4 regions of the Jeotgalibacillus marinus genome follow, and region 3 is predicted to be linked to each of the others. Evidence: riboswitches for the same ligand, from Rfam matches in the RefSeq annotation. Region 3 holds a riboswitch; each other region holds the start of a gene.
The links. Region 3 has a riboswitch for S-adenosylmethionine ahead of AB1471_RS09080 (methionine ABC transporter ATP-binding protein). Riboswitches for the same ligand answer to the same signal wherever they lie in the genome.
Positions count from the first base shown of each region.

Region 1: another riboswitch for S-adenosylmethionine. It lies ahead of metK (methionine adenosyltransferase); the one in region 3 lies ahead of AB1471_RS09080 (methionine ABC transporter ATP-binding protein).
Region 2: another riboswitch for S-adenosylmethionine. It lies ahead of metE (5-methyltetrahydropteroyltriglutamate--homocysteine S-methyltransferase); the one in region 3 lies ahead of AB1471_RS09080 (methionine ABC transporter ATP-binding protein).
Region 4: another riboswitch for S-adenosylmethionine. It lies ahead of AB1471_RS12615 (methionine biosynthesis PLP-dependent protein); the one in region 3 lies ahead of AB1471_RS09080 (methionine ABC transporter ATP-binding protein).

Region 1 is NZ_JBFMIA010000016.1:26,160-34,210, reverse strand. It holds gene pckA (phosphoenolpyruvate carboxykinase (ATP)) at 1-1,086, opposite strand, end outside; SAM riboswitch class I at 1,273-1,413, shown strand; gene metK (methionine adenosyltransferase) at 1,576-2,775, shown strand; gene AB1471_RS13620 (TetR/AcrR family transcriptional regulator) at 3,075-3,734, opposite strand; gene AB1471_RS13615 (SDR family oxidoreductase) at 3,923-4,663, shown strand; gene AB1471_RS13610 (SDR family NAD(P)-dependent oxidoreductase) at 4,776-5,549, shown strand; gene AB1471_RS13605 (hypothetical protein) at 5,935-6,252, shown strand; gene AB1471_RS13600 (four-helix bundle copper-binding protein) at 6,306-6,704, shown strand; gene AB1471_RS13595 (DedA family protein) at 6,839-7,432, opposite strand.
Region 2 is NZ_JBFMIA010000002.1:24,891-32,941, reverse strand. It holds gene AB1471_RS03165 (glycosyltransferase family 4 protein) at 1-682, shown strand, start outside; gene AB1471_RS03160 (sugar transferase) at 675-1,250, shown strand; gene AB1471_RS03155 (sigma-70 family RNA polymerase sigma factor) at 1,608-2,090, opposite strand; gene AB1471_RS03150 (competence protein ComK) at 2,331-2,840, opposite strand; gene AB1471_RS03145 (ROK family protein) at 3,165-4,070, shown strand; SAM riboswitch class I at 4,190-4,303, shown strand; cobalamin riboswitch at 4,379-4,584, shown strand; gene metE (5-methyltetrahydropteroyltriglutamate--homocysteine S-methyltransferase) at 4,741-7,044, shown strand; gene AB1471_RS03135 (acyl-CoA thioesterase) at 7,073-7,570, shown strand.
Region 3 is NZ_JBFMIA010000006.1:88,761-96,811, reverse strand. It holds gene sufC (Fe-S cluster assembly ATPase SufC) at 1-190, opposite strand, end outside; gene AB1471_RS09100 (YuzK family famiily protein) at 404-562, opposite strand; gene AB1471_RS09095 (hypothetical protein) at 694-834, opposite strand; gene AB1471_RS09090 (MetQ/NlpA family ABC transporter substrate-binding protein) at 1,047-1,892, opposite strand; gene AB1471_RS09085 (methionine ABC transporter permease) at 1,919-2,587, opposite strand; gene AB1471_RS09080 (methionine ABC transporter ATP-binding protein) at 2,580-3,605, opposite strand; SAM riboswitch class I at 3,821-3,927, opposite strand; gene AB1471_RS09075 (thioredoxin family protein) at 4,118-4,429, opposite strand; gene AB1471_RS09070 (toprim domain-containing protein) at 4,438-4,791, opposite strand; gene gcvH (glycine cleavage system protein GcvH) at 4,998-5,381, opposite strand; gene AB1471_RS09060 (arsenate reductase family protein) at 5,467-5,826, opposite strand; gene AB1471_RS09055 (acyl-CoA dehydrogenase FadE) at 5,978-7,762, opposite strand; gene AB1471_RS09050 (acetyl-CoA C-acetyltransferase) at 7,794-8,051, opposite strand, start outside.
Region 4 is NZ_JBFMIA010000013.1:2,862-10,912, forward strand. It holds gene AB1471_RS12595 (ABC transporter ATP-binding protein) at 1-799, opposite strand, end outside; gene AB1471_RS12600 (GntR family transcriptional regulator) at 796-1,182, opposite strand; gene AB1471_RS12605 (hypothetical protein) at 1,360-1,881, opposite strand; gene metC (cystathionine beta-lyase) at 2,190-3,365, opposite strand; gene AB1471_RS12615 (methionine biosynthesis PLP-dependent protein) at 3,362-4,480, opposite strand; SAM riboswitch class I at 4,624-4,728, opposite strand; gene AB1471_RS12620 (helix-turn-helix transcriptional regulator) at 4,967-5,902, opposite strand; gene AB1471_RS12625 (SDR family oxidoreductase) at 6,019-6,897, shown strand; gene AB1471_RS12630 (bile acid:sodium symporter family protein) at 7,270-8,051, opposite strand, start outside.

The DNA.
Region 1 (8,051 bases), on a different contig from region 3:
TGTCAACTTTGAGATCGGAGGCAATACGCCGAACGCATCAGCTGTTAAAAATAAAATCGTGTTCGGATGCCCAGCCAAACTTGGTTCAACAATATTTGTCATTGCCTGTAGTGGATACGCCGCACGTGTATTTTCAGTTAGAGATGAATCATTATAATCTGCAACTTTAGTTTCAGGATCAAGAACAACATTTTCTAGCACAGATCCAAAGCGGATGGCATCAAAAATTTGTGGCTCTTTTTCTTGAGTAAGTTGGATACATTTTGCATAGCAGCCGCCTTCAATGTTGAAGATACCATTATCAGACCATCCATGCTCATCATCTCCAATAAGACGTCGGTCAGCATCTGCTGAAAGCGTTGTCTTTCCAGTGCCGGAAAGACCGAAGAAAAGGGCAACATCGCCTTCTTGTCCAATGTTTGCTGAACAGTGCATTGGTAAAATTTCTTTTTGCGGTAATAAGTAGTTCATTATAGAGAAAATGGATTTCTTCATTTCTCCTGCATATTCTGTACCACCAATTAAAATCGTACGTTTTTCAAATGACACAATAATAAATGTTTCAGATCTTGTACCGTCAACTTTAGGATCTGCTTTAAAAGATGGTGCGGATAAAATGGTAAACGGTTTTTCATTTGTAGTATCCCATTGCTCGCCATCTGCTAGACGAATAAAGAGCTGATGAGCGAACAAATTGTGCCAAGCACGCTCATTTACAACGCGAATCGGTAATCTTGAGGATTGATCAGCACCAGCATAGCCTTCAAATACAAATAGTTCCTCTAGGTCTTGCAAGTGGTTCATCACTTTTGAATAGAGCTCTTCAAATATTTCTACAGAGATAGGCTGATTGACATTCCCCCAGTCAACTAGCTCTCTTGAAGTCGGCTCATCTACTGTAAACTTATCTTTAGGCGAACGCCCTGTATATGTACCTGTTTCTGCTTTAATAGCACCAGTTGAAGTTAATGTTCCTTCTTTGCGTTCTAAAACCTTTTCAACCAATTTTGGTACAGAAAGGTTGCGGTGGACCTGGTCCTTTGCTAGTAAATCGTGTAGATTATTTGTTTTTCGAATGATATTCATTGTCTTTTCCCCACCCTTTATACAAAAATGGTCATGCATCCTTTGTTCGTAATTAGTATAACACATTTAGATTAATAGTCTATGCTAATACATATAATTCGTTTTTCTTTCAACTTTAATGAAAAAATCGTTGAAGTGGATTGACATTGCAGTCCTGTTTATGTATGATGGTTTTTTGAACGGATACTCTTATCCCGAGCTGGTGGAGGGACAGGCCCTATGAAACCCAGCAACCTGCTCTACAAAAAAGCTTATGGCTTTTGCGTTCCAACTCTTTAGAGCGAAGGTGCTAACCTGTAGCAAGGCTTTGTCCTTGAACGATAAGAGTGAAAGGCGCTACATTTAAAACCTTTCCTCTAGCTAATGCTAAATGGGGAAAGGTTATTTTTATAAGCGCTACTGCTTGGATGATCTACACAAAGGTTAACAATCGATATCTGAGGGTAATGAGTACCGTCCAACATATATACTTCACAAGGAGGAGACACTATGTCAACAAAACGTCATTTGTTTACGTCTGAGTCTGTTACGGAAGGACACCCAGACAAAATTTGTGATCAGATTTCAGATTCTATTTTGGATGCTATTTTAAAGGATGATCCGAATGCTCGTGTAGCATGTGAGACATCCGTGACAACGGGTCTTGTACTCGTAGCAGGAGAAATTTCAACTTCTACGTATGTAGACATTCCAAAAATCGTACGTGAAACGATCAAAGGAATCGGTTATACGCGTGCGAAATATGGTTTTGATGCGGAAACATGTTCGGTACTTGTCTCAATCGATGAGCAGTCTGCAGACATCGCAGCAGGTGTTGACCGTGCTCTAGAAGATCGTGAAAGCTCAATGTCTGACGCTGAGATTGAATCAATCGGAGCGGGGGACCAAGGTCTAATGTTCGGCTATGCATGTAACGAAACAGCGGAGCTTATGCCATTACCGATTTCTTTATCGCATAAAATTTCTCGTCGTCTAACAGAAGTACGTAAAGAAGAAATTCTTCCTTACCTTCGTCCAGATGGAAAAACACAAGTGACGGTTGAATATGATAACAACAATCAACCAGTTCGCATTGACACAATCGTTGTTTCAACACAGCACCATCCTGAAGTAAGCCTAGAGCAAATCCAACGCAACATTAAAGAACATGTCATTAAGCCGGTTGTTCCAGCCAACTTGATTGACGAAAACACGAAATACTTCATTAACCCAACAGGACGTTTTGTAATTGGTGGACCACAAGGCGATGCTGGCTTAACAGGGCGTAAAATCATCGTTGATACATACGGCGGTTACGCTCGTCACGGCGGTGGTGCATTCTCTGGTAAAGACGCAACGAAAGTTGACCGTTCTGGTGCATATGCTGCGCGTTATGTTGCGAAAAACATTGTTGCAGCAGGTCTTGCTGATAAATGTGAAGTTCAACTTGCTTATGCAATTGGTGTAGCACAGCCAGTATCGATTTCAATCGATACATTTGGAACAGGTACTGTAGAAGAAGACGTACTAATTGATCTTGTTCGCAACAATTTCGATCTACGTCCGGCAGGCATTATCAAAATGCTTGACCTACGTCGTCCAATCTACAAACAAACAGCTGCTTATGGTCATTTTGGCCGCAATGATCTGGACCTTCCTTGGGAGCAAACAGATATAGCAGAAGTGCTGAAACAGCAAGCGGGAAAATAAAAAAATAGTTGATTTAAAAGGCAGCCAAGTGTTTCTTGGTTGCCTTTTTTGTTTATAGGGGAGAAAACCGCCTGGTCGGTGGCTTTATGTGGATTATTTAGCGAGTTGTTTGATGGTGTAGCTTTACAGGAAGTGAGCGGTTATTTAAGTCGTTTAGGGTGCAGCTGCTTTCAATTTTAATGGATAAATAGAAAGAATCCCCTTGTATCAAGATTAGAGTGATACAAGGGGATTCTTTCGATCATTGGCATGTAGTGAAAGTGTCATGGACAGTATAAGCTTTCCTTCCTTACGAGTTATTATAAATATGAATGAGAAAGCTTGCGAGCAAGCTGTTCAATTTTTTCTATCATTGGTTCATCATTTATTGCAAGTAGCGCATCAGGCTTTATTATCTGTACTTTTTTTGCCTGGTAATAGTCAAATAACGCTTGCTTGATAGTGATGCCTTCTTCTATTAAGTAGGTTGGATCGAGTAATTTTCTCAATATAACTTCATCCTGCATGAGTAAAATGTAAGGGTTTAACGAATGGAAAATTCCTTCCTCCATCCCCATCTTATAAAATTTTCGAATATCGGACTTTATTTTTCTTTGTGCTGAAATAATCCCTTCATATAAATCAGGAAAACCTATTTTTAATTCTTCTAAAAATAAATTAGATATATATATGGAAGTCAGTACTTCTTGTTCAAACGCCTTTTGAAAACGATTTATATAAGTTAGTTCACTATTTAAAATGGTTTGGTCAACCTGTTCAAAAAATGAAATGTAGGTCTGGGCAACTTCATGAATGATCTCTTCTTTAGAAGAAAAATAGTTATATAGCGTTGCCTTGCTTATCTGCATATGCTCAGCCATATCTTGTATTTTTAAGGAATTAAACCCTTGTATACGAATCACATTGATTATTTTTTTTGCATACGTTCTTCTCATCTCTTCTTTATCGATCTTACGCATATAACTTCCTCCTTAGATAACTAAATATATCATACACTAGTGTGAACCTATTATACATAAATTAGACTAAAAACACCTTTTTTGTTTACAATGAATAAAATGAGTGTTATATTTGTCCTTGAGACAAATTAGACTAAATGATCATAAAAAGTCCAATTTGTAAAAACATTATAATTGGAGTGATCAAGATGACAAAAAAAGTAGCAATGATAACAGGGGCAAGTAGTGGTATTGGTCAGGCAACGGCCCTTGAATTAGCGAAGCGGGGATTTCGGGTAATGCTAGCAGCAAGACGAGAAGACAGACTAAAGCAGTTACGATCTGAAATTATTGACAATGGTGGCGAGGCTTCCTATCGAGTAACAGATGTAACTTCTTTTGATGAAATGGAAGCTCTAGCGAAAGAAACCATTGAACAATTTGGTCAAATTGATATTCTAGTCAACAATGCAGGGGTTATGCCATTATCATTTTTAAGCAAAAGAAAAGTTGATGAGTGGGATCGAATGGTAGACGTAAATATTAAAGGAGTGCTTTATGGCATTGGAGCTGTTCTCCCGTATATGGAAGAACAAAAATCAGGGCATATAGTAAATATTTCTTCTATAGCAGGACATGGTGTAGTACCGGGAAGCTCTGTTTATAGTGGCACTAAATTCGCTGTAAGAGCCATCACAGAAGGATTGCGTCAAGAAATGAAAGCCGGTCAAAACATCCGTACGACAATTATTTGCCCTGGAGCCGTAGGAACTGAATTGACGCATACGATCACTGATAAGGATATTCTTCGTAATTTCCAAGAAAGATATAAAGATGTACAAACATTACAAGGTGAAGATATTGCAAAGGCAATCGCCTATGCGATCGAACAGCCAGACCATGTTGATGTGAACGAAATTATCGTTCGTCCGACTACACAATTTTTGTGATTTGTTTTAGAACGTGCCCTAAGTATTAAACTTAAAGATCACACTCAAAATCATATAGGTTTTACAAATGATTCAATCAATGGTTACATTCAAAAACTCGGGAGGAATTTACATGAAATACACTGTTATTACCGGCGCAAGTTCAGGTATTGGTTATGAAACTGCGCTTGCTTTCGCGACTCGTGGAAAAAACTTAATAATTGTTGCCAGAAGAAATGACAAGCTAGAGGAATTAAAGTCAGAAATCGAACAGATTAACAAAGACTTAGATGTTGTCATTCGAACATCAGATTTATCAGTTTCTGAGAATGTTTATAAACTTTACGAAAGCCTTGAAAAATTCAATATTGAAAGTTGGATTAACAATGCAGGTTTTGGTAACTTTGATTTAGTTGCTGAACAGAACTTAAACAAGATAGAGTCAATGTTACATTTAAATATTGAAGCATTAACCATCTTGTCATCTCTATTTGTTCGTGACTACTCAAATGTCGAGGGTACGCAACTTATCAATGTTTCATCTGGTGGAGGATATACGATTATTGCAAATGCCATTACCTACTGTGCTACTAAATTTTACGTGAGTGCATTTACAGAGGGTCTTGCACATGAACTGAAAGAAAAAGGGGCAAAAATGCAGGTGAAAGTTTTGGCACCGGCTGCAACTGAAACGGAATTTGCCAAGCGTTCTTTCGATGTTGACGAATTTCAATACGATGGTGTGGTACCGAAGTTTCATACGGCTATAGAAATGGCAGAATTTATGCTCGAGCTCTATGATAATGACAGAGTTGTAGGAATTGTAGATGGAAATACTTATCAGTTTGAATTGAAAGATCCTATTTATCCATTTGCAGCAAGATCAACTCGTTCGGATTCAGAGTAGTATTTGATCATGTAGGCTGTTTGTGGAAGAGATAAGTTAGATTAAGAACGAGTTCAATAAGAAAATAAAAGCCGAACACACATTAGTCATTTATAATGTGTGTTCGGCTTTATTTTTGAAGGTTTATTACATCATCTGTTCTTTAAATCTGGATGAATGTTCGAGGTTCTCTTGTGGCTGTAGATCCTCTTTTTATCATCGTATCTGTCGTCTACTTAACTTTAAAATAGTTGTCCGATTAAGCGCATCCTATCCACAGCGAATCATTTTTGTGCGTGAATCCATCTGTAGACTTGGGTATATAGGCAAATGACCAGTCCCCAGGGCATTTGTGGAACATAGTATATTACTGAATGGAATCAATCCCAAGAAAGGGGACGTAAAAATGAATCCTTACGATCCTTACCACATGTCTTATTATCGAAAGCACCATGTCAACCAGTTTCCGCAATACCCACAGTCTGAGATGTGGGCAGAGCAACAAATCAAACAACCTTTATACCCTCATTTGAAACCGCAAGTATTTAATATCATTGACCCTTTTGTTAATTATGGCTTAAAAGAGGCGGAGGATACTTCATATAAGCATGCATTACAAGAAGTTGCTGCGATGGCCTATTTAATGGGTAGAGGTGTGGACCCACATACCGCTTATTTAATCGTAGAATCTTGGGAAGTTAATGAAATGTTTATAAATAGTTAGAAATGCCCTATTTGTTTCGATTCATTAACATAAAGTAGGAGGAACAGGAAAAAATGTATCCAATAAATAAAATGCCTTACCCGATGAACGTTACTCATCCTATGACGGCTTATCCAAACGGTAACATCTTTCTGCAGCATCGATTATTGCACACGGTTCAAAACTGTGAAGCAACATGTGAATTTACAAGAAATGAAATACTTAAAATGGAAGGATGTAGAAAAGAACAATTAAAGCTACTATCTGATTGTGCGAATATGTGTACCCTAATGGCTAAATATATTGCAAGCAAAAGCATTTTTGCCAAATCACTTGCTTGTTTATGTGCTGAAGTATGTCAGGTATGTGGAGAACATTGTATAAAACATCCTGATAAAATTTCACAGGCTTGCGGTCAAAGTTGTTTACACTGTGCCCAAGAGTGTAGAGAGTTTGCCAGCGCAAGACACTGATTTGTCGTTTTTGCTCTATGCTGTTTTGCCGGCTTATTGTTATCAATCTTTTCATTAATTTCCCACTTGTCTAAGTTCGTTCATTTTATTTCATTAAAAACTCTTCCGAATCTGATAAAAAACACTCTTTCACATTAAAGAGTGTTTTCTTTCACGGTGGATTTTCTTCTTTTATACAATATGGAAGTAAAGATAAGGAGGATTAACACGCTGCCACTAGCTGAAATCCACGCATGTTCGATCATCCACTCTTTCATGTCAAAGAAGGAAGCCGAAAACACGAACCCGATCGAAAAATAAACACTTAACCAAATAAGGGAGGCAAACCAAGAATACAGAAAAAACAACCGATAAGGTACTTTTTGGAGTCCTAATAAAAACGGCACCATATGGCGAAGACCTGGAAACCAATAACTCGTAAACAAAGCCAATGCCCCATGTTTTTCAACGAGTGAAATGGCTTCATTCAGAATAGTTGTTTTTTGTTTTTTTCGCTTCTTTTTCAATCGTCCGAACACATATAAGGTATTTAAACTACATAATATTCCTAAATGTGTCACTAGAAACGTCGGGATGGGTTTAAACATGAATTGATTGGAGATCCAGCCGCTTGTTAACACGATGACTTCATTGGGGAATGGGGCACCAAAAAAACCTAACCACAACACGAAAAAGAGGGCCCAGTACCCAGCGTCTTTTAACGTTGCTAATAAATCATAAAAATCCACCATTATCTCCTTCTCTCTTTTCCTTGACCGAAGAATTGACTTTCCCATAGCATCGGTATCTTTTACGGTTTAAAAAGGTATTAGTCAACAGAAAGTCTAACATACATCAAGTCCTTTTATCACTATCAATGCTTCAATGGATCGATCTGTCCAATGAGAGAAGGAATTTCAATAAGAACATCTGAATGATCAAGCGCTAAAGGGCCACGAATAGTCTTAGTATAGAAGTTTGACATGGAACCTATCCACCGTTTCAATTCGTTTTTATATGATATTGATAAATTCTAGATGTAGTGATGAAAAATCTCGCTTCGGGCTATTGTAATGATCAATTAGAGTGTAGAGAGTTTGTGCCAGCGCTAGATAAACTGTTTTGTCTGCTTATTGTTTTATTCCTTTCATTTCATGCGTTTCCCACTTGTCTAAGCCGTTCTTTTTATTGCATTAATAATTCTTCTGAATCTGATTAAAAACGGAACACTCTTTGATATTGAAGAGTGTTTCTTTCGTTGAGTTCATCAACCATTTAACAAGTTTGAAGCAGCGTTTATTTGGAAATAAATAGATGATAAGTATTAGGTGATCTTTGTATGCGGGACATTCAAAGATTCACGAACAC
Region 2 (8,051 bases), on a different contig from region 3:
TCAATATGTCATGTCTAAAGGCATAGACCCAAATAAAATTATATATTTACCAAATGGTACTGATATTTCTCGCTTTACCAACATTGAGAAATTTGGTGAGGTGAATGATATTTCAACTCGTTTGGAAGGAAAATTGGTGATAGGTTATGTTGGTTCCCATAGTTTAGCAAACAACTTAGATCGAATAATTAAACTTGCTCAAATTCTTAAAACAGATAAAAGGTATGTATTTCTATTTGTGGGAGAAGGCACTTATAAGGATGAAGTAATAAGTAGTGTTAAAGATATGTCTTTGAATAATTGTATCTTTTTACCTGCAGTAAACAAAGAAAAAATACCATCAATTTTAAACCATTGTGATTTTGGTATTATATCTTTAAAGGATAGCCCGGTTTATAATTATGGTTTTAGTTTAAATAAACTCTACGATTATTTGGCTGCAAAACTACCTGTAATTATTGATACATCTGTAAAAAATAACGTTATTAACTCGAATGATTTAGGTATATCATCTAATAATTTAGTTGATTTGGCTAACATGTTATCAAATCTAACTAAAGAAGAAATTGATGTAATGAAGAAAAATGCATCAAAGTATGTTTTAGATAATCACAACTGGGAATTATTAGCTGATAAATTTGAATCTGAAATTTTCTTAAAAGGGAACGAGATCAATGTATGATTTAGTAAAAAGAATAATAGATTTTATAGCTTCTTTATTAACAATTATATTCATGTTTCCGGTTCTTTGTCTTGTTGCAGTCGTAATTAAATGTGATTCTAAAGGACCTGTCATTTTTAAGCAACAGAGACATGGAAGAAATCAAAAGCTCTTTACTATATATAAATTCAGAACTATGAGAACTGATACACCAAACGTATCAACAGAGAATCTTGGAGATCCATCTGTTTATATGACTAAAATAGGTGAATTTCTAAGGAAATCTAGCTTAGATGAACTTCCTCAACTCTTTAATATATTGAAGGGGGACATGTCGATAGTCGGACCAAGACCAGCTCTGTATAACCAATATGATTTAATTGAAATGCGTGAGAAAGTTAAGGTCAATTCCATTCGTCCTGGTCTTACAGGATATGCACAAGTTAGAGGTAGAGACTTTATTACCGATACTGAAAAAGTTGAATTTGATAGGTATTATTTTGAGAATATGAATCTCTTATTTGATATTCAAATTATTTGGTGGACTGTTAAAAGTGTATCTAAATTAGAAGGTGTAAAAATTAATTAATTTAAGAAGTTTATTAAATTAATTGAAATAAATTGAAATAAATTGAAATAAATATATTACTAAAGTCGTCAAGTTTTTCTTGAAAAACTAGTTTAAATGAACTTTCGCACCACTTTAATGCAATTTAAGAAGGGATTTCATTGCCGTCCTGTATTGTATAATCAACGTGAGTTAATCAAGTTTGGTATGAACTAAATGTCATGATAAGCAATTCCTCGCTGGTTTTGGGCGAGGTTTTGTATTTCGTTGCCCTCCAGTTGAAGAGACCAGCTCAAAAAAGTAACTTGGCTGGCCAGGATAAAATAAAATTAGAAGGGAAGAATTAATTTATTCCCAACCACTTATCTATAACCTATGTTAAGCCAACTCCCTCATTCTTATCCTCCCCAAAGCCCCCTTCCTCCACTTCTTAACCGCCGATAAACTAACACCTTCCTGCTCAGCAATTTCCACAACTGTTAACTGCTCTTGAAACGTCAGCCAAAACCATTTTTGTTGCGTGGAGGTTAGCAGCTCAGCGAATTCTTGGAGTGTATCTTGTTCTAAGTGTTTGTCTAGTTCACCATCCGTTCGCATGTCCCAGTACGCCTCTGATCGCACGATTTCTTTTTCTTTATAACGATTGTCTTTTCGCATGTAGGTCAACATGCCGCCGCGTATGCATTGGTAGGCATAGGGGGCGAATTCGCCTTGTGTTGAGTCAAACTTTTCCCATGCGCGCCATAGTGATAGCATGCCTTCTTGCACGTAGATATCGTGATCTTGTCGGATATTGAGTTTGCGGATCATGTGAAAAATCATTGGTTCAAATTGGGTGTATACTTCCTCAAACGTGTTCATGGTTATTCTCCGATTAGGAGACGCGTCGCCTGTTATTCTCGAGTGACTTTAGTGTAGCGAGAATGGTTATGGGAGACGAATGGACGTTTGCAGGAAACGGGATGGATGATTGCTTTGTTTGTGCTTAATTAGGTGGTTGAAACGAAAAACGAAGATTGTTAACTGATAAACGACAGTTTCCAAAATAAAATGGTGTGAGCGAATGGAATCAAATCCATTTGTTCACACCATTTTGTTTCATTAAATTGGAAATGGATCCCTCGGTCGATCAGGATCGATTCTTGGGAAAAATGAAAACTCATAAAACAACTGTGAGGTTCGCTTTTGTTGATTACGAAAAGATGACAAAGAGCAATTAGCCGTGATGAATTGGTTCGTACTTAAAATGATGATGGTTTTCTTTGGGTTGTCTGGGTGGGGGCGTTGATCGACCACATGAGGAGGGAAGAACCAAATGTTTTGATCATTCGTAGATGAGTGGGTAGGGAATGCATATAAATAGGTAAGTGGGTCTATGATGAGTGGTATTTTGTTGCGTATGGTCAACGTATGTCTGGCGGCTTCCAGTCGTCCCTTCATTTTACTGCCAGCTCGAAGACAACTTTCCTCCAAAAGAGCCATCACGGGCTTTTTTGAATAGTAGGTACCTTTACGATCGTAAATAACGGATTCATACTCTAAATGAAACGCTTGCTGTATGGCCATTGTAGATTGACTAATCCTGTACTCGTGATTTGCCATATAAGTCATTAACCACCCCTCCAGTCTTTGTCCCTATTATACTTTATCATTCTACAAATAAAAACAATAAAATTGAAAATTATGAATAATTTGCTTGATGGTTATAGTTATCCACAAGTACTTAAAACTTGTCCCTGTTTAATGTTGATTCTTGCAATACATAATCATGCTGAGTCTATGGGTGGGGGCCCTTTTTCTATGTTAGACACCACCACCAAGTTACGATATCATTTAATTGTTAGAACATTTAAATAGAATAAAGTTTTCCGATACCAAAACGATGAGTTTATATAAACTAACATTGGTATTTCAAGAACGAAAGGGTGAACTAGCATGTATATAGCAGGTATAGATCTTGGAGGAACTAGAGTACGTGTAGGTGTAATAGATGATGATGCGACAGTACTACACTGGGAAGAAAGAGATTCAGAGGTTGGACATGGGCCGGCTCATACTCTTTCGATCATATTCGCGATGTTAGAACGAGCAATGGAGAAGTACCCGTTCCAGCGAATTGGATTATGTGCTCCTGGACCGTTGGATCACCAGCAAGGTCTGTTGTTAGATCCGCCTAATCTTCCTAATTGGGGACATTTTCATATTACAAAGGCGCTACAAGAGCATGTTAATCTTCCAGTGTTCCTTGTGAACGATGCAAATGCATCGGCTCTTTCAGAGGCAATGAATGGGGCGGGAAAAGGGTACGAAAGTGTCTGGTTTACAACAGTTAGTACAGGAGTTGGAAGTGGTTATGTTCACCAAGGCGCTCTCATTCAAGGAGATAAAGGATGTGCTGGTGAGATTGGAAACATGATCATCGTGCCAGACGGTAGGATTCACGCGAATATGAATCCAGGTGCTTTGGAGGCCTATGCTAGTGGCACAGCCTTATCACGTGAGAGTCGAAGGCAATTCGGATGGGAAAACGGAGCACAAGAAGCGATTCAGCGGGCCATCGCAGGTGAAAAAGAAGCTGTTCAGCTAGTTGACGAAACCCTTACTTACATCGCGATCGCATTGGCGAATGTTGCGCACACGATCAATCCAGCGATTTTCGTTATGGGTGGAGGCGTGATGACTGAACACGAATACCTATTACCTATCTTGGTTGAAAAAACGAACGAGCGCGTCTACGATAGTTTAAAACATTCATTTCATTTCTCTCACGCTACACACGGTAATGAAGCGGGCGTTCTAGGTGCGGCGTTTTATGCAAAGAGTGAGGTCTACGTGGGCTAGAATTCTTTTAGCTTGGAGACGGTTTTAACCTTTAAGAACATACACGTTATTACCAAAACAAAAAATGTTGACAGTCTATTTTGTCAATGATATTATTCTGTTAATTCAATATTTTGAAACTCTTATTTAGAGAGGCAGAGGGACTGGCCCTATGAAGCCCGGCAACCTTCCAGCACTAAGTGTTGAAAAGGTGCCAATTCCAGCAAAGCAAAAAATGCTTTGAGAAATAAGAGGGGTGCGTAAATGAGCCTCTCTATCTACAAAATAGAGTGGTTTTTTTGTTTTCTATCGCACTCATTACCAATTAAATATCGTGAATGACTTCAGGTGTTGTCTTAGCTATCCAAAGCTAATTCAACTTAAAAGGGAAGTTCGGTGAGAATCCGACGCGGTCCCGCCACTGTATATGGGAGCAACCTGCACAAAGGTCACTGTCTCTTTCGTGAAAAGAGATGGGAAGGCGCAGGAAGTGAAGAACATAAGCCAGGAAACCTGCCTGTTGGAAAGACACTAGACTACGAGGATAGGGAGGTGTTATGAACGCGTTGGGACAAGACTGTCTTCACAACCTTTATTTGACCATGCGCCCATAACAATCTCTCTGAAAATGGAGAGATTTTTTTATTGGGTTCGTTTTGTATGTAATGAAAAAATGAATGGAGGAATAAAAATGACGAAAGTACTAAGTTCAACGATCGGTTATCCAAGAATCGGAGTAAAAAGAGAATGGAAAAAAGCCCTTGAGCAATTTTGGGCAGGAAAAATCACTAAATCGTCATTGTCGACAGAAATGGAGCATCTCCGCTTACACGATCTTCAGAAACAAAAAGAGATGGGAATTGACCTCATTCCAGTGGGAGATTTTAGTTTTTACGACCATGTTCTTGACACGGCAGTCATGTTTGGATTCGTACCAAAGCGTTTCCAGCATAAAGGTGGAGAAGTGCCAATCGAAACGTACTTTGACATCGCACGAGGTAACAAAGAATCGGTCGCTTCTGAAATGACGAAATGGTTTAACACAAATTATCATTACATTGTCCCAGAGCTTGAATCTAGCGAGCCAACGCTTACAGAAAATCGTCTGCTTCATTCCTTTCTTGAAGCAAAAGATAAAGTTGGAATCGTAGGGAAGCCAGTTATTCTCGGCCCAATTACTTTTTTAAAACTATCCAAAGGATACGATAAAAAGGATTTTCATAAACTACTTCAAAAACTTATTCCGCTGTACATAAACGTTTTTAAAGAGTTGGAGAACGCTGGAGCTGAATGGATACAAATTGATGAGCCAATCTTAACAACATCTATCTCAGAGGAAGAAATCAACTTATTTAAAGAAACGTATAAGAGTATACAAAAGGGAGTTCCGAGTATAAAAATTCTCCTTCAAACGTACTTTGAAGCGGTCGAACATTACACGGAGATCATTTCTCTTCCTGTTGCCGGGATCGGACTTGACTTTGTTCATGATCAAGGTGCCAATCTGGAATCTCTAAAAAAGTATGGCTTTCCTGAAGACAAATTCTTGGCTGCGGGGATCATCAATGGTCGTAACATTTGGAGGTCAGACCTGGATGGTAAACTCACACAGCTTGAGAGGATTTTATCCGTTGTTGAAAAAGACCGACTAATCGTACAACCATCCTGTAGCTTACTGCATGTCCCTGTAACCGTTACAACGGAGAAGGAGATTGATGCCGCAGTAAAAAACGCCCTCGCCTTTGCGGATGAAAAGCTTGAAGAGGCGATTGTTCTAGCAGAAGGTTTGAATAACGGAAAAAAAGCGATCGAAGCAAAAATCAAAGAGAGTGCCCGAGGAATAGAAATCCTTTGGCAGTCACCAGGTAGAAATCAAAAGAAAGTCCAAGAAGAGCTCAAAAGATGGGACGAAGTGGAGCCGAAACGAAAGACACACTACTCCATCCGCCAGCAAATACAACAAGATGTCTTTAAGCTTCCGCTGCTACCAACAACAACGATTGGCAGCCTCCCCCAAACCAAATTAATCCGGCAAGCACGGCTTAAATGGCGAAGAGGAGAATGGTCTAACGGGCAGTATGAAAAATTTATTGAAGAAAACATCTCCTACTGGATCGAGCATCAGGAGGGAATCGGCCTCGATGTACTCGTACATGGTGAATTTGAACGCAATGATATGGTCGAATATTTCGGAGAAAAGCTGGACGGGTTTGCCTTTACCAAGTACGGTTGGGTACAATCATACGGTTCTCGATGTGTGAAGCCACCTATTATTTATGGAGATATTTCATTAAAAGGATCAATGACGGTAAAGGAAATCTCATACGCTCAATCTCTCACAAAAAAACCGGTGAAAGGGATGTTGACAGGCCCTATTACAATTTTGAATTGGTCATTTGTCCGAGATGATATAAGCCGATTTGAAGTCACCAAACAAATTGCTCTGGCATTGAAAAAAGAAATTAAATTCCTTGAGGAAAATCGTATTCATATGATACAGGTTGATGAGCCAGCTTTACGAGAAGGCCTTCCACTGAAAGTCGAAAAGCAAAAGGAATATTTGAAGGAGGCAGTTCACGCCTTTAAGCTCGCCACATCCTCTGTACAGGATAACACTCAAATCCATACACATATGTGCTATTCTGATTTCGAGAAAATCATGGATACCATCGATCAATTGGATGCTGACGTCATCTCGATTGAAGCTGCCCGAAGCCATGGAGAGTTGATTTCTGCTTTCGAAGAAAAGGCATATGAAAAAGGAATCGGGTTAGGCGTATACGACATTCATAGTCCGCGAGTACCGGGAGTGGAAGAAATTAAAACCAACATCCAACGAGCATTACACGTACTTCAACCAAAAATTTTCTGGATTAATCCAGACTGCGGATTGAAAACAAGAGGAATCGAAGAAACAACCAACGCCCTTAAAAACATGGTCGAAGCAGCCCGACAAATTCGAAAGGAAACACCAAGCGAGGCACTAGTTAAGTAGTAGAAACGGATAGAAAGGGGGTTCCATATTGAACAGGCAAAGCGCTTCAGTCAATCAATCACACACGTTACAAACAAGGCTGGTCATACCGCCAGATACGAATCATATAGAGACGATTTTTGGCGGACAGGTATTATCATATATTGATGAAATAGCTGCTATTTCTGCCATGAGGCATTGCAACAAAGTTGTTGTAACAGCGTCTATCGATTCGGTTAATTTTGTCGGCGCAGCTAAAGTAGGAGATATCTTGATTTTAGAGGCTTTTGTTTCATCTACGGGAAAAACATCGATGGAAGTATATGTGAAAGTCTACTCTGAAAATTTATTAGAAAAAGTGAAAAAAGTAACCACCACCTCATTTTTAACAATGGTTGCTGTTGATGATAAAGGAACACCTACAGAAGTTCCTTTGGTGGTACCAGAAACGGAAGAGCAAAAGTGGCTTTTTCAAACTTCCCAGCAACGAAGAGAGCAACGAAAAAGGACAGTCAATCAGGATGCTCCGTTAGTCAAACATAAGTAAGTAGTACCGCTCGTAAGGATAACACCTGTAAGAGATGAGTGACATGGTACCAGCCTTCGTCAATCGACCGCAATTTGGTTGGAAAAATGGAGCAAAAGACGTGGTTCAGCTGTTATCTCCATATATAGACGGAATAAACAGGGGAAGGAAGAACCAATCCAGTTTAAGAGGATCACTCCGACAAGATCGGTGTGATCCTCTTTGATGTGCAAATATATTAACAAGTTCTTTTTTGTAGGTGTAGAAAAAAAGACAACATTTTGCAAACTGGTAATGCAGTAAAGAGATATTCCAAGAATACATAGACATACAGTAGAAGAAACATGTCAGAAAGGAAGTATTATAAGCTTAACTATAGAATTTAATAGATTGTGTTTAATTGTAAAATCAAATGCAACACCTCTCCAGACACCGATTTTTCACCCGCACCCTGCTTGTTTAAGTGTAGATACAATAGGTAAATCACCAATCGTCTTTTTAT
Region 3 (8,051 bases):
GAACCTCACCTTTTGTCACATCAAATTTCGGGTGACCCATAATTGCAGAAGCAAGTGTTGATTTACCTGTGCCGTTTGGTCCCATGATGACATGAATTTTACCGCTATCAAGTTCAAGGTTTACACCTTTTAATATCTCCTTGCCTTCGATTTCAACATGAAGATCTTTTATCACTAACGTTGAAGCCATAACCTAACTACCTCCGTTTATAGACAATTTTGATATGGAATAACCATTCTCAATTTATTCTCATTACAATCTTATAACAAATCAAACCTAGAATCAAATCCTACAGCGATTCTTTCGACAGCGGATTTTCACATCTATAGGAATAGCCAATTTCTAAATTATATGCACTAAAAAAAGCCAGTGTAATAAACACTGACTTTTCAACCTTTCTTATTATATATTACTGTGAAGTTTGCTTTCAAGGTCCGCAAATAATTGCTGGCCTTTTTTATAATTTTCTTCTCGTTTCATTTCAACATTCATACGAATATCATGCTCTCTCTTATAGGTTTCATAGCCAATTCCATGTGCGCTTAGCATGGCTTTTTCCATCTCACCTGTGTACTCCATTTTAATTAAATGGATAATGAATCATTCCTTTACGGTTTTTTCCGTGGCATGGTTTCATGTACATTAAGATGTATACCCGTTTAAACACAAGATAAACCTATTTTCTGAATTTTTTATGTTGTTGCATTTTCTTCTTTAAATTTTTGTAATGTCCACACAACCTTTATCGCTGCATGAGCATAACAACACCAGCTTGAATAGCTACTACATGAATTTGAGTTAGTATCTTTTAATGTAAAAACATCCTTCATCATGAATGCTGCTCCAAAAGTGTCCCTTTTTAATGTTATGACTAAAGTATACGAAGGATTCAGTATATCCTTTCTTTTTTGAATTTGCTTGTGTAGTTGTGAGCATCACTTCGCGTATGTTAGAATTCCCGTCTCCTTATCTACATCCATGCGCTCGTACATCGGGCTGCATCAATAATAAAACTCCTGTCAAATGACAGGAGTTTTCATGACAATTATTCAGCATCACCAGGGATGACGTTTCCATTCCATTCTTCTAAAATATAGTCTTGAATTTCTTCGGACATTAATACTTCAACAAGCTTTTGAACCGCTTCGTTATCTTCGTCACCACTGTTTACTGCAATGATGTTAACGTAAGGAGATTCAGAACCTTCAATTGCAATTGAATCTTCAAGTGGATTCAGTCCTGCATCAATTGCATAGTTAGAATTGATTAGAATTGCGTCACCTTCATCATTTTCGTAGAATTGAACGAGTAGTGATGCCTCAACATCGAATGAAAAATCAAGGTTTTTAGGATTATCTTGAATATCTCCAACTTCAGCAACCATTTTATCTACTTCAGGATCAAGTGTAATGAGACCTTCTTCTTCAAGCAGCGATAAAATACGAGGATGATCAGTTACAGAATTACTCATAATAATTTCCGCTCCGTCTGGAAGCTCATCAAGTGAATCATATTTTTGAGAATAAACAGCGATTGGCTCAACATGAATGCCACCTGCATTAACAAAGTCATAGCCAAGTTCTGCAATTTGCTGCTCGAAATAAGGGAGACTTTGAAAATAGTTTGCGTCAATTTCCCCTGCTTCAAGATCCTGATTAGGAAGAATGTAATCTTGGTACGTTTCAATCACAAGGTCTACCCCTTGTTCTTTAAGTAAAGGCTGTGCTTCCTCTAAAATTTTCGCGTGAGGAACATTTGATGCACCAACAATAAGTTCAACTTGTCCGCCTTCTTCTGTTCCTTCATTATCACCTGTTGAATCGTCTGCTCCACATGCTGCTAGAGCGAAAATACTTGTTGCTGCTAAAGCTCCTGTTAACCATTTCTTCATTCGTAATCTCTCCCTTTTCTAAAAATTTATCTTTTATCCAATCGATTGGTGAAGAAATCACCGATAAATTGGATAACAAACACAATAATCACTATGATGATCGTAGCTGCGAGCGTTACATCGTCACGACTACGTTGAAACCCTTCTAAAAATGCCAGATTTCCAAGTCCACCTGCTCCAATCACACCTGCCATTGCTGTGTAACCTACTAATGCAATCGTAGTAACCGTAATACCGGAAATAAGTGCTGGCAATGATTCTGGAATAAATACTTTTATGATAATCGTGCTCACTTTTGCTCCCATTGATCGAGCGGCTTCAATAACCCCTTTATCAATCTCACGAAGGGCAATTTCAACCATTCGTGCATAAAATGGTGCTGCACCTATGATCAGTGCAGGAAGCGCAGCGTCTGCTCCCCGAACCGTCCCAATTAATGTCCGTGTAAATGGGATCAATAGAATAATTAAGACAATAAACGGAATCGAGCGAAACACGTTCACAATAACACTAGTTATGCCATAGACAACCTTATTTTCCCGAATATTATCTTTCGATGTTAAGAAAAGTAATAAACCTAATAAAAGTCCAATTACAAACGTAAATGCAGTGGCTATGAGTGTCATATAAATCGTTTCATATGATGCTTCCCACATTTTCACCCAATCAACGTTTGGAAAAACTCGTTCAATCATGTGTGATCACCTCCACCCCAACTTTGGCTGATTCGAGGAAATCAACGGCTTTTGTAATCTCTTCCTGAACACCATGAACATGGATGAAGAGTGATCCATACGCTCCATTTTGCGTCTGTGAAATCTTCCCTTGCAAAATATTCACGTTAATATCAAACGATCGAATTAAATTTGTGATTATCGGTTGCTCAGTTGCTTCACCGACAAACGTTAGTTTAATCACTTTACCATCCTCGTACTCATCTAACAGATGTTCGATCGTTTCACGCGTTTCTTCTGGCTCAGTAACTTGTTGAACGAATCGTTTTGTGATCTGCTCTTTAGGTTGTTTAAATACCTCGAGTACATCGCCAAGCTCGACTACTCGTCCATCTTCCATTACTGCAATCCGGTGACAAATCTTTCTGATGACATGCATTTCGTGTGTGATCAGAACGATCGTTAGCCCAAGACGTTTGTTGATATCCACAAGCAACTCTAAGATTGAATCAGTTGTTTGTGGGTCAAGTGCTGATGTCGCTTCATCGCACAGCAATACTTGTGGATCGTTAGCGAGTGCACGTGCAATACCAACACGCTGCTTTTGACCTCCGCTAAGTTGTGATGGATAAGATCCCCCTCGGCCATTAAGTCCAACGAGCTCAATCAATTCATCAACTTTTTTTTCCCGCTTTTTTTTATCCACTCCCGCAATTTCAAGTGGGAACGAGATATTTTCTCGAACAGTTCGCGACCATAAAAGATTAAAATGTTGAAAAATCATGCTTATTTTTTGGCGTGCTTTTCGAAGTTCTGCGCCTCTTATATTAGAAATGATTTTGCCATTAACATCAACTGTTCCTGAAGTTGGAGATTCCAATCCATTTAACATTCGAATGAGTGTACTTTTCCCAGCACCACTATATCCGATGACACCAAAAATTTCACCTTCTGTAATTTGCAAGTTTACATCATCAACGGCAGTAAACTTTCCATCCTTTGTTTTAAATATCTTTTTGACATTGGAGATTGTAATCATTCCATCGCCTCTTTCTTGATTAAAATTGAGTAAGCTGCTGCATGATACTCGGAAATAACTCCAATACGTTTTTCACTTCTACTGATTAACCGATCCCCATGCAGATGCTAGCAAAAAATAGTTTTACCATACTATAAATCATTATGCCGTTTAACTACATTAAAAAAACGCCTTCTGCTATATGAGCAGAAAGGCGCGTAAAGTTAAGGTCCCTTCTCTCATCTTCCAGGTTTTATCCTGTGTGAATTGGCACCTTTCCAGTCAAAAGACTGCTGGTTGCCGGGTTTCATCGGGCACATCCCTCCACCGCTCTAAATAAGAGTTACGAATAATATTAAGTTAAATAACGCTTGATACGATTTACATAATCAATACGCTTTTATTATTACGAAAGTCATCGTATCACGGATATAAAATAAGTGTCAACAAAAAATGTTCGTATTTTTTTGTTTAATGAAAGAATGGACGAACGGTTTGCTACTAAAAAAAATGTAAAAAGCCACTCATATCCATCATGAGTGACTTTGCAATGTTTCGTATAAATTGGGGACAGATTCGAATTTATATGCTTTTTTCACTAGTTCACCGTTTTTCCAAATCAACAAGCAGGGAACGCTCTCAATTTGGTAGGTTTCTGCGAGTGATCCGACATAATTCAGATCCGCTTTTCCAATCTCATAACCTGTTACAGTTGTTGCTGTGATTTCGAGCATTCTGCTTGCTAGCTTGCATGTTCCACACATCGGAGTGTACAAATAAAGTGCTGTGTTTTCAGCATTGTCTAACTTGGCATTTAAAAGCTCGAGGGACCATTCATTGATCATTTATCGATTCATCCTTTTTCCAAATACTCAGTGTAAACATCGATATCTGCGGCTACTAATATCGATGCTAAGTGTTTTGAGGGTGCTGTTGCCACCTCGCGATAGGAACGGTCAATATAAAGATGTTCAGCATCTGGGAATTCTCGTTTAAATTGCTTGCGTAGTTTTTCTCCAGCCTCGTCTGCATCCACTAAAATATAGACGTCTCGGTTTGTTAGCTGTTCGATTAATTCATCCATTTTGTTAAAGCTGATTGTGCCATTTGTGCAAATAATATCAACTGGCTCTCGAATAATCGGTTGTACTTTTCGTTTATCGGACGTTCCTTCGACAATGATGACTATCTCGTCAACGTCATCCACTACAGATCACACCCTATCATCCATATTAATCCAAAACCTAACCTCGTTCGTTAGATTACAGTAGTATATGATGCTACCTTTATTTTCGCTTGTTTCTTTTAGAAAAGCAAATAACAAAAGCGAAATCGGTTCAATTCTGTCCAACCTCAACAAAAAACTGCCACCCGTATCTTAAACAGGTGACAGCCTCATTTCATATGTAATGCTTAGTCTTCGTTGATCATTTCGTCATATTTCTCAGCAGTCATCAGACTATCTAACTCATCAGTGTTGTTTAACTCAACGGTAACCATCCATGCTTTTTCGTAGGGAGATTCATTAACGAATTCAGGGCTATCACTTAGGTCTTCGTTGACTTCTACAACTTTTCCGCTTACTGGTGCATAAAGCTCAGATACCGTTTTAACGGATTCTACACTGCCAAATGGCTCGTCCGCTTTTAGCTCATCGCCTACTTCTGGAAGTTCAACGAATACGATGTCGCCCAGTTCAGATTGAGCAAATGCTGTGATACCGATGCGTACTTTATTGTCCTCTTCTTTTACCCATTCGTGTTCTTCAGAATAACGTAACTCTTTTGGTGAACCCATGTTTTCCCCTCCGTATTCAATCTATGTTCTACATTCTAATCTTGGCATATTCAAAGCGCGAACACAAGTAATGATTCAGAACAATCTATACCTTCCAATGCTGTTCAAATTCTGGTTCTTTAAAGCCAACCGTTACAGTCTTTCCGTCAGTCGTCAGTGGACGTTTAATTAACATGCCATCGGTAGCAAGAAGTTCAAGCTTTTCTTCATCCGACATAGCTGGTAAACGATCCTTTAAGCCTAAATCACGATATTTCATGCCACTTGTATTAAAGAATTTCTTGATATCCAATCCACTATTTTTATACATTTTTTCAAGCTCGTTTTTTGACGGAGGGGCCTCTACTAAATGAATTTCTTCATAGGAAGTGCCTTCTTCATCAAGCCATTTTTTCGCTTTACGACACGTGCCACATTTGGGATACGAGTAAAATGTGATTGCCATACTAATCACCTCTGTATTAAATTTACCTCAGTTAATGGACTTTGGCATACGTCTATTATAGAACATGTGAAAGATTAGTAACAACTTCGATACAGTAAAGAGTTCCCTCTAAAAAACACCCAGCGAAATGTTCGCTGGGCGCCTTTTCTCATTATACGACGAACTTCTCAACATCAATCAACTTAGCTGCTGCTTCACGTTTTTTCACAACTAAGTTCACCGGCGTGTAGCGCGTAAATTTACGAAGTGCTGACAACATCATACGAAGTGTGTCGCCGTCTTCCACAGCAATGATTGTTTCTTTGGCGTGTTGTTCGATTTCGTTGAATGCTTCTTGACAGAAAATTTGTGTATAAAGAACTTTTTGTTGATTCTTTTCAAGACCTGTTTTGGCCACAGCTTTTTGTGTGCGAAGAAGTGCTGATTCCATTGCGTACGCAAGAGAGACGATATCGGCAATGTTCACAAGTACTTCTTGTTCTTGTTCAAGCGCTTTGCCATATTTTTGTGCTGCAAGACCAGCAGCAAGCAACCCAATTTTTTTCGCATTTTTCACAAGATAAGCCTCTTGCGCTAGTGGCTCATCACTAACTTCTTCTGGCATCATCGTCATTATTTCTTCTTGAAGTGCTTGAGCTTTTTGCAGAAGCGGAAGTTCACCTTTCATTGCTTTACGTAGGTACGTGCCAGGTACAAGAAGACGATTGATTTCGTTTGTGCCTTCAAAAATGCGGTTTATACGCGAATCACGGTAAATCTGTTCTACTTCATATTCCTGCATAAAGCCGTATCCACCGTGCAATTGAAGTGCCTCATCAGCAATGTAGTCAAGCGTTTCGGTACCAAATACTTTATTCAATGAACACTCAATTGCGTATTCTGCTATTGATTTCGCAACTTCTTTACCATCTTGAACCTCTTCCTCACTAAGCTGGCTCATGCGATCTTCAAAAAGACCAACTGTACGGTACACTGAGCTCTCCGTTGCATAAAGCTTCGCGCCCATTGTAGCAAGCTTTTCTTTTGTTAAATTAAACGAAGAAATTGGCTTTTTAAATTGTTGGCGCTGATTTGTATATTTAACCGCAAGTTCAAGTGCACGCTTTGAACCGCCGACTGTACCTACTCCTAGCTTGTAGCGACCGATATTTAAAATATTAAAGGCAATGACATGACCTCTTCCTGCATCACCTAGTAGATTTTCAACCGGGACTTCAGCGTCAGAGAGGATGAGTGTACGAGTTGAAGAGCTCTTGATTCCCATTTTTTTCTCTTCCGCTCCAACAGAAACACCTGGGAAATTGCGCTCTATAATAAACGTCGAGAAATGCTCGCCGTCGATTTTTGCATATACAACAAATACATCAGCGAAACCAGCGTTTGTTATCCATTGTTTTTCACCGTTTAAGACATAGTGTGTGCCAGCTTCGTTAAGCTTTGCAACGGTTTTAGCACCTAATGCATCAGATCCTGAACCTGGTTCTGTTAGTGCATAAGCAGCAATTTTTTCACCAGTAGCAAGTGTTGGAAGATATTTTTTCTTTTGCTCCTCGTTACCGAAAAGAACGATTGGCAAGGAGCCTATTCCAACGTGAGCACCGTGTGTGATAGAGAACCCACCCGCACGAGACATTTTTTCAGCGATAAGCGCTGAACTTACTTTATCGAGTCCAAGACCTCCATATTCCTCTGGAACATCAGCACCTAAAAGACCAAGATCACCAGCTGATTTAAGTAGCTTGACCGAACGATCAAACTCATGATTTTCAAGGTGCTCAATTTGAGGTACAACTTCATTGATCACATAATCTTCTGTTGTTTTTGCAATCATTTTTTGCTCGTCTGTGTAGTCTTCTGGAGTAAATACGTCGTTTACTTCGATATCCTCGATTAAAAAGCTTCCACCCTTAACAACTGATTTTGTTTCGTTTGACATGATTAATTCCTCCCTTTTCCCCAAAAGTTGTTTAGTTGATCATTTCAAAAACACCTGCTGCGCCCATTCCTCCACCTATACACATTGTGACAACGCCAAATTGTTGCTGTCTTCTTTGAAGTTCATGCAAAAGTGAAAGCGTAAGTTTTGCTCCCGTACAGCCAAGTGGATGACCAAGTGCGATCGCACCACCATTTACATTGACGATTTCTTCATTTAAACCAAGCTGTCGAATCACTTGAATGGATTGAGAAGCAAACGCTTCGTTTAGCTCAAATAAATCAATATC
Region 4 (8,051 bases), on a different contig from region 3:
TAGCCTCTGCTTTAAGAGCAGCGGAGAAATGATTTTCAACCACGGCGTAGGATGTCCCTGGAGACAAAGAACGACAATGAATGACTTGTTGTTCTGCTGTCCATTGCGTGATGGCAGCTTCGGGTCCTTGCACCCCAATCGCATACTCCTTCAATTCTTCTACAGGCTTATGCAGGTGCTTTTCTCCATTTTTGATCAACAACACTTCTTCAATTAAGTCATCAATTTCATCCAGATGATGACTGGAGATTAAAATGGTTCGTGGATGTTCAAGATAATCTTTTAACAGCGCACGATAAAAGTCTTTTCGAACTGAAGCATCCATACCAGTTGTTGGTTCATCGAATATAGTTAGGGCACAGCGAGAGGAAAGCCCAACGATCGCGTTGAACGTATTTTTTTGACCTTTTGATAAACGATTGTAGTGCTGTTTTGGCTGCAACGAGAAATAGTCAAACAGTCGATTTGCTAACTGCGCATTCCACTTTTCATAAAAACGGCTATTTTGATGCAGGATATCCACAAGTGTAAGAGAAGTCGGGTAATTCATATATTCGTCGATATAAATACTGTTTGCTGAAACAAGCAAGCTATTAAACGGTTTTTCTTCAAATACCTTTACTTCGCCTTTCGTTTCGCGAAAAAATCCTGCGAGAATTTTAAGAAGTGTCGTTTTACCAGCACCATTTCGGCCAATAATTCCTGTAATTGTATTTTCTTTGATCGTAAAAGAAAGATTAATCAAGGCATTGAAACGACCGTATGTTTTCGTTAATTGATTGCATTCAATAACATTCATCCTTCCCCCCCCTCTCGATTGCCTCCAGCTTCTTGTATCATCGTGAATAATTCTTTTTCGCCTACTTGTAAATGAGCCGCTTCCTCTACAATTTCTTGGACTAATTTCTTTAATGTATGGTTGATTCGTTTGTGTCTGATCATGTTATGTGCTTCGTCTGATACAAACATTCCTAACCCCCGCTTTTTATATAAAATTTGTTCATCGACTAGCATGGTTAATCCTTTTCCTGCTGTTGCTGGATTGATGTTGAACATATCTGCCAACTGGTATTGCGAATAAACTTTATCATCTGGCTTAAAGTCCCCCTGAAGTATCTCCCTTTCAATCCATTCTGCGATTTGAACATAAATTGGTTTGGTCCCATCGGTATTGAGAATCAACGCCACACCCCCTATCCAACATAGTGCATTAGTGTTGTAATGTAGTGTATTATATTTTCTTAAAAATGGCAAGTGAAATTTTTATCCGCGCATGATGTCCTTTGGCCTATCATTTACAGCATAAAAAAACACCACCCGCGAATCGTTTCGCAAGTGGTGTCAAATTTCTCTAAATCGTTACTCTTCAAAGTCAAAGTCAATTGGTTCATCAGTTTCTGATATTACAAATCCAGATAAATCAACAATTTTTATTGTAGGTTCTTCGTTTTTATAATAGTCAGAGCGGTTATAGAATTGTCTAACAATCTCACCCATTAAAACTGTTATAGAATTTTCCAAAGACTCTCCGTCTGAGTTATTTACCGTCATGACAATCTCTTTATCATTAGTCATCTCAACTGTATTAAAAACTACTTCCCCGTCTTCACCATCTGGTTCAGTAAAATAATCTAGTAGTTGATCAAATTGTTTTTTTGATAGATGGAGATTTTCCCAGTCTTCTTCAGTTAGATTATCCATATCTAGCTCATCTAAATCTAAATCCTCCTCTGATTCATTATCGTCTTCATTATTAGAGGATTGGTTTGTTTCCGAAGTTCCCTGATCATTTTGGTCATCAGCTTCTTTCGATTCATCTGCACCACATGCGCTAAGTACTAGTAATAATGCTAGTACTAATAAAGAGGTAATTTTTTTCATAAAATATCCTTCTCCCTTAAAAAATAATATATTTTAAAACTCTCTAATTGTTCTTTAATAGTATAAATTATATTGTATGGTAATACTAGCATATTTTGTTATCAGCTTGATGTTGAACATATCTGCCAACTGGTGACGTAGTAAAATTTTTTATCCGCGTTTATTAAGTGGTTATCCGCGCTTACTACATGTTTATCCGTGTTTGCAATTAGTTTATCCGCGTATGATGTCATTTGACCTATCATTTGCACCATAAAAAAACACCACCTGCGAATCTTTTCGCAAGTGGCAGTGAACTATGAGCGTCTTCAACGATGTATAACTGGCCTACTTTGTTGCACAGCTACGAGTGCTTGTTTAATATCTGCTAGTAGATCATCCACGTGTTCTAACCCAACGGATAAACGTAAAAGCCCGTCAGTAATGCCTCTTTTTTCTCGTTCAACCACTGGCATTGCCGCATGAGACATGGTAGCAGGATAAGATAAAATAGATTCAACTGCACCGAGGCTGACGGCAAATACAGGTATTTTCATGCGATTCACAAAAATTCTTGCACAATTCTTTGATGCCAAGCGGAATGATACGACTGCGCCCGCTCCTGTTGCTTGACGCTTATGGATCGGGTATCCTGCATGGAACGAAAAACCTGGATAATACACTTCTTCAATTGCTGGATGATGATGGAGGTACTGAGCTATTTCCCTTGCTGATTCAGATGACTGCTTTAATCGGACACTCAACGTTTTCATTCCTCTAAGAAGTAACCAACAATCTTGCACACCTAAAATCGTTCCGCATGAATTTTGAATGAATGCCATCCGTTTACCAAGAGCTTCATCTTTTGCTACCGCGAGACCTGCCACCACATCACTATGACCGGACAAAAACTTAGTTGCACTATGCAATACAAGGTCTGCCCCTAAATCAAGCGGTTTTTGAAGTAAGGGAGTCATGAACGTATTATCCACAAACGTTAAGCACCCATTTGCTTTTGCAATCTTTGCAACTCCTTCAATATCTGTAATATTCAAGCAAGGATTTGACGGTGTTTCTATATAGATTACTTTGGTGTTCGGACGAACATTTCGCGCTGTTTCATCCATATCGGTCATATCAATAAAAGTGTGATCAATACCGAATTGAGTCAACACCTCTGTGATCACACGAAATGCACCGCCATACACGTCTTTTGAGACGAGCACGTGATCACCAGCTGATAACAGCATAAACGCTGATGAAATGGCCGCCATTCCCGATGCAAAAGCAAACCCTCGTGATCCACCTTCAAGCTCAGCAATTGCTTCTTCAAGTGCCTGCCTTGTTGGATTTCCTGAACGACTGTAGTCAAATTGTCCAAATTCATCGATAGATTCTTGATGATAAGTGGATGAATAATATAGCGGAACGTTTACAGCTCCTGTTTGTTTATCCCGAAATTGTGGCTGATGTAGCAATTTCGTTTCAAACTCATGGTTTGTCATATCACTGTTTCCTTTTTTTGCACGATGGCAAGTGCTCGTGCCAAATCTTGTGTAAGATCATCGATATGCTCAATGCCAACCGAAAATCTCAATAAGCGATCACAAACTCCTCGTTTATGCCTTTCATCTACCGGAATGTCCGCATGTGTTTGAGTCGCTGGGTACGTAACAAAGCTCTCGATCCCACCTAAACTTTCAGCAAATGTAATCAGCTGTAATGACCGTAAAAATGGGTCAATCCACTCTTCCTTTTCTAAGCGAAATGACACCATGCCACCAATTCCTGGATACAACACATCTGTAATGCCAGCCTGTTCCGCTAAAAACGCTGTGACCTGTTTTGCATTTTCTTGATGACGATCCATTCTAAGTGATAACGTCTTGAGACCCCTCACTAAAAGCCAACAATCAATCGGCCCTAAAACAGCCCCTGCCCCTTTATGAAAGGTCAATAGGCGTTCACATGTCTCCGTCCCTTTCGCTACAACCAAACCAGCTAACACATCATTGTGGCCCCCAATATATTTCGTTGCACTATGAATGACGATGTCTGCACCCAACGTTAATGGCTTTTGTAGGTAAGGGGTTAAAAATGTATTATCTACAATCGTCAATAAGTGGTGATCCCTTGCAAGACCCGCGACCGCTTTGATATCTGACATGTGCATCAATGGGTTTGTCGGTGTTTCAACAAAAATGGCTCGTGTATTCTCACATATCGATTCAGTTAGTTGGTCGATATCATTCGTATCAACATACCTTGTTTGAATGCCATATGCTTCTTCATAATGCTCGAGTAAACGATACGTTCCACCATAAATATCATCTGATGCGAGGAGCACATCTCCATGTTTAAATAGAGACAACACAAGTTGAATCGCTGCCATCCCAGAACTAGTCGCAAACCCTTCATCCCCTTGCTCAAGCTTCGCGATCCCCTCCTCTAAAACAGCACGAGTCGGATTTTTCGTCCGTGTATAATCATAACCAGTCGATTCACCAATTCCATCATGGCGATAAGCCGTCGAAAAATAAACAGGCGGATTAACTGTCCCAGTCGTTTGTTCACTACGATTCCCTAATTGTGCAAATTGCGTTTCTAGATGGTAACTCATCAGCACTTCCTCCTCGATCATCAAAAAATCGTTGTAAGATCGCTTTCGTTCAATAAAGTATTTAGCAAACAAAAACGTATTTTCAAAAAAAACGAAAAAGGACCTTCTCATAAGAAGAAGGTCCGAATAGGCATTCGTGGTTCTCCTTATCACTCAGTTTTTATAACCTGCTGGAATTAGCACCGTGCCAAATGCGGCTGGTTGCTGAGGTGTCAAAGGGCCAGTCCCTCAACCTCTCTAGATAAGTTGTATGCTATTTTGTTATATTCAGAATTATTTGTTGTTTTATACTTTACAACAACTTGGGAAAATAATCAAGAGAACATGTGAAAATGATGGATTTTTTCGAATAAAAAAACCACCTCCCGCTACACAATGTGGGAGATGGTATGAGAAGAGGCGTCGCTTTTACTCGATAACTTTTGAGATCACATCATCTGAATCCGTTCGAAACGATCAATGAATAAAGAGGTAACTATACTTTTTTTATTCAGGATACATTTTCAATATCTCTTTTGCTTGTAGACGCATTCTGTCTATTAAATACTTGGGCTCCTTTATCTGTACGTCTGTTCCTAGCCTATAAAATAGTGGAGTGATAAAAGAAATCTCGTTTTCTTCTATGGGTGAATCAATATAGCCAGTTCCATCTTCCTTCGTTTCTACACAGCCTTCTAGCCAAGGAACACTTTTACATTGACGTACCCCTTCTCTTGTTAGTAGAGCATACAAACGAATAGGATTTGTTACTTCAGTCGAATCAAACCATTCTTCTAAATTCATAAATTCCTCTTCATTTGTTTCTTTTAATTGTATAGAAAGAACACGATCTGCACGAAATAGTAATATTTTTTGTTTATTGTAATCATAAGCTGGAAGGTACCATAATCCATCATGTGCATATATACCAATTGGGCGTATATATTTTGTTGTAATTCCAGATTTAGAGTCATACTGAATAGATAAATTTTTATTTAACATAGACGCTTCTAACAAATCATTTAGATAAGGGGTATCTATACTTCTTTTTGGGTTCCAAAAAGATATATAAGAACGCATTTTATCTACTTTTATTTTCGCATCGTTTGAAAGCGAATTATATAATTTATGTGCGACAGCGCTAATTTCTGTATCAAAAGGAAGCGAACGATAGTAGCTTAAAGACTGAAAAGCAAAAAAGATCGAAACAGCCTCTTCTTCTGTAAATAAAATAGGAGGAAGCATCCTATTTTCTAAAACGGTATATCCACCATGTCTCCCCTGTTCAGCATAAATCGGTAGACCCATATCACTTAAATCTAACAAATATCGATGAATGGTTCGTACTGATATTTCAAATTCATCAGCTAATTCTTGAGCTGTAAATTTTCTTTTCGTCTTAACAAACATGAGTATGTCTAATAAACGTTTTGCTTTTGACATATTTCTCACCTTTCTTGTTTTAACCGTCAATCGTTGTCATGTTTTAGGGGTAGTATAATACATACTTTATTACTTTATCAATAAAGTACATTCTAGAGAGAAGAAGGAGACTTAATATGTCCAGAGAAATTGCTTTAAAAGGGAAAATAGCTGTAGTTGCGGGCGGAACTCGTGGAGCTGGTCGGGGTATTTCAGTTAAATTAGGTGAAGCTGGTGCAACAGTATATGTTACTGGAAGAACGACTAATAGTAATCAGTCACCAATGGGGCGTAAAGAAACGATTGAAGAGACAGCAGAATTAGTAACTAAAGCTGGTGGAACTGGAATACCTGTAAAAGTAGATCATACGGTTGAATCAGATGTAATAAGTTTATTTGATAAAATAAAAAAGGAACATGGTCGACTTGATATTTTAGTAAATGATATTTGGGGTGGGGACCCTCTTACTGAATGGGGGAAACCAATAGGAACTCACGATTTAAATAACGGGCTGCAAATTCAAAAACAAGCTGTCCAATCACATATAGTTACTGCTCATTATAGTATTCCTTTATTTAGAGAAAATAAGAAAGGTCTCATTATTGAAATTACTGATGGTGTAGATTATAAACCTCGTGGGAACTTCTATTATAGTCTTGCGAAAATATCGAATATACACATGGCTCAAGCAATGGCACAGGACTTAAAAGATTTTAATATAACTGCAATTGCAGTTACCCCAGGGTTTTTAAGATCAGAAGCAATGCTCGAATATTTTGGAGTAACAGAAGAAAATTGGAAAGAGGGAGCTAAAGATGATCCGCATTTTATTGCTTCTGAAACCCCATCTTATATTGGTGAAGCAATAAAATGTCTTGCTTCAGATCCTAAAATAGCTTCAAAAACAGGTGGAGTATATAGTACGTGGGAACTTTCTGAAGTATATGGATTTAAAGATATTGACGGCACACAACCACACTGGGGTAAATACTATAAGAATAATGTAGAAACATGAATGAACTACCTAAAAAAGAAGAAGATTTTCCGAGCGCTGAACAATTAGATATGTACTTTCTGTTTTATGATGTAAGCCTGGAGAATTGAAGGACGAGGACGAAATAACACAAGAAGCAGTGACAAAGGCAAGTAGAAGATAGATAGTTATTTGTTTATCTTTCCTCCTTGCCGTGGAGCATAGCTTTTTTATGGTTCTGGTGTAAGATTATCATTCTATGTGTATTTAATACTAATATTAATACCCTTTATGTACAACGACGTAACAAAACAACCCTCTAGCACCCACCCTGGTTCAATGATCGGTCGTCTTCTAGTCGTATATGATTAAAAACCCCGTGCCAAAATGAGCGAACGAAAATCAATCATTATGCTAATTTTTTCTACTCCAAAACGTTACAACAAGTGTTCCTGAGACATTGTGCCATATACTGAAAATGGCGCTTGGTACTGCCGCTACTGGATTAAAGTGGGCAGCAGCAAGCGTTGCTCCAAGCCCTGAGTTTTGCATGCCAACTTCAACAGCAATCGCTTTTTGACTCGCCAAATCAAGCTTTAACGCTTTTGCAAGGGTAAATCCGATCAACAAGCCAAGTCCATTATGTATCACCACGATTGAGAAAATGAGCAAGCCCGATGTGACGATTTGCTCCTTGCTCCCCCCAACAATTGAGCCTATGATCGCTACAATAGCAATAACAGAAACTAATGGCATGACAGGGATTGCCTTTTCAACTTTTTCTTTTAATAACGAACGTACACCAATACCCAAAACAACAGGGATCAGCACTACTTGGACAACAGACATGAACATGCCAAAAAACGACACATCCAGCCACTGACTAGCAAAAACAAAGATAAGTGCAGGTGTTAAAATTGGTGCAAGTAACGTAGAGACAGACGTAATAGCAACTGACAATGCTGTATTTCCTTTCGCTAAATACGTAATCACATTCGATGCGGTTCCTCCAGGGCAACAACCTACTAAAATAACTCCAACAGCAAGTTCAGGTGGAAGTTGAAATAGAGTCGCTAACCCAAATGCAAGTAGCGGCATGATCGTGTATTGCGCTGCTACTCCGATGAACACACTTTTCGGTTGTCTTGCGACGGCTTTAAAATCTTGAACCGTTAGCGTCATGCCCATTCCAAACA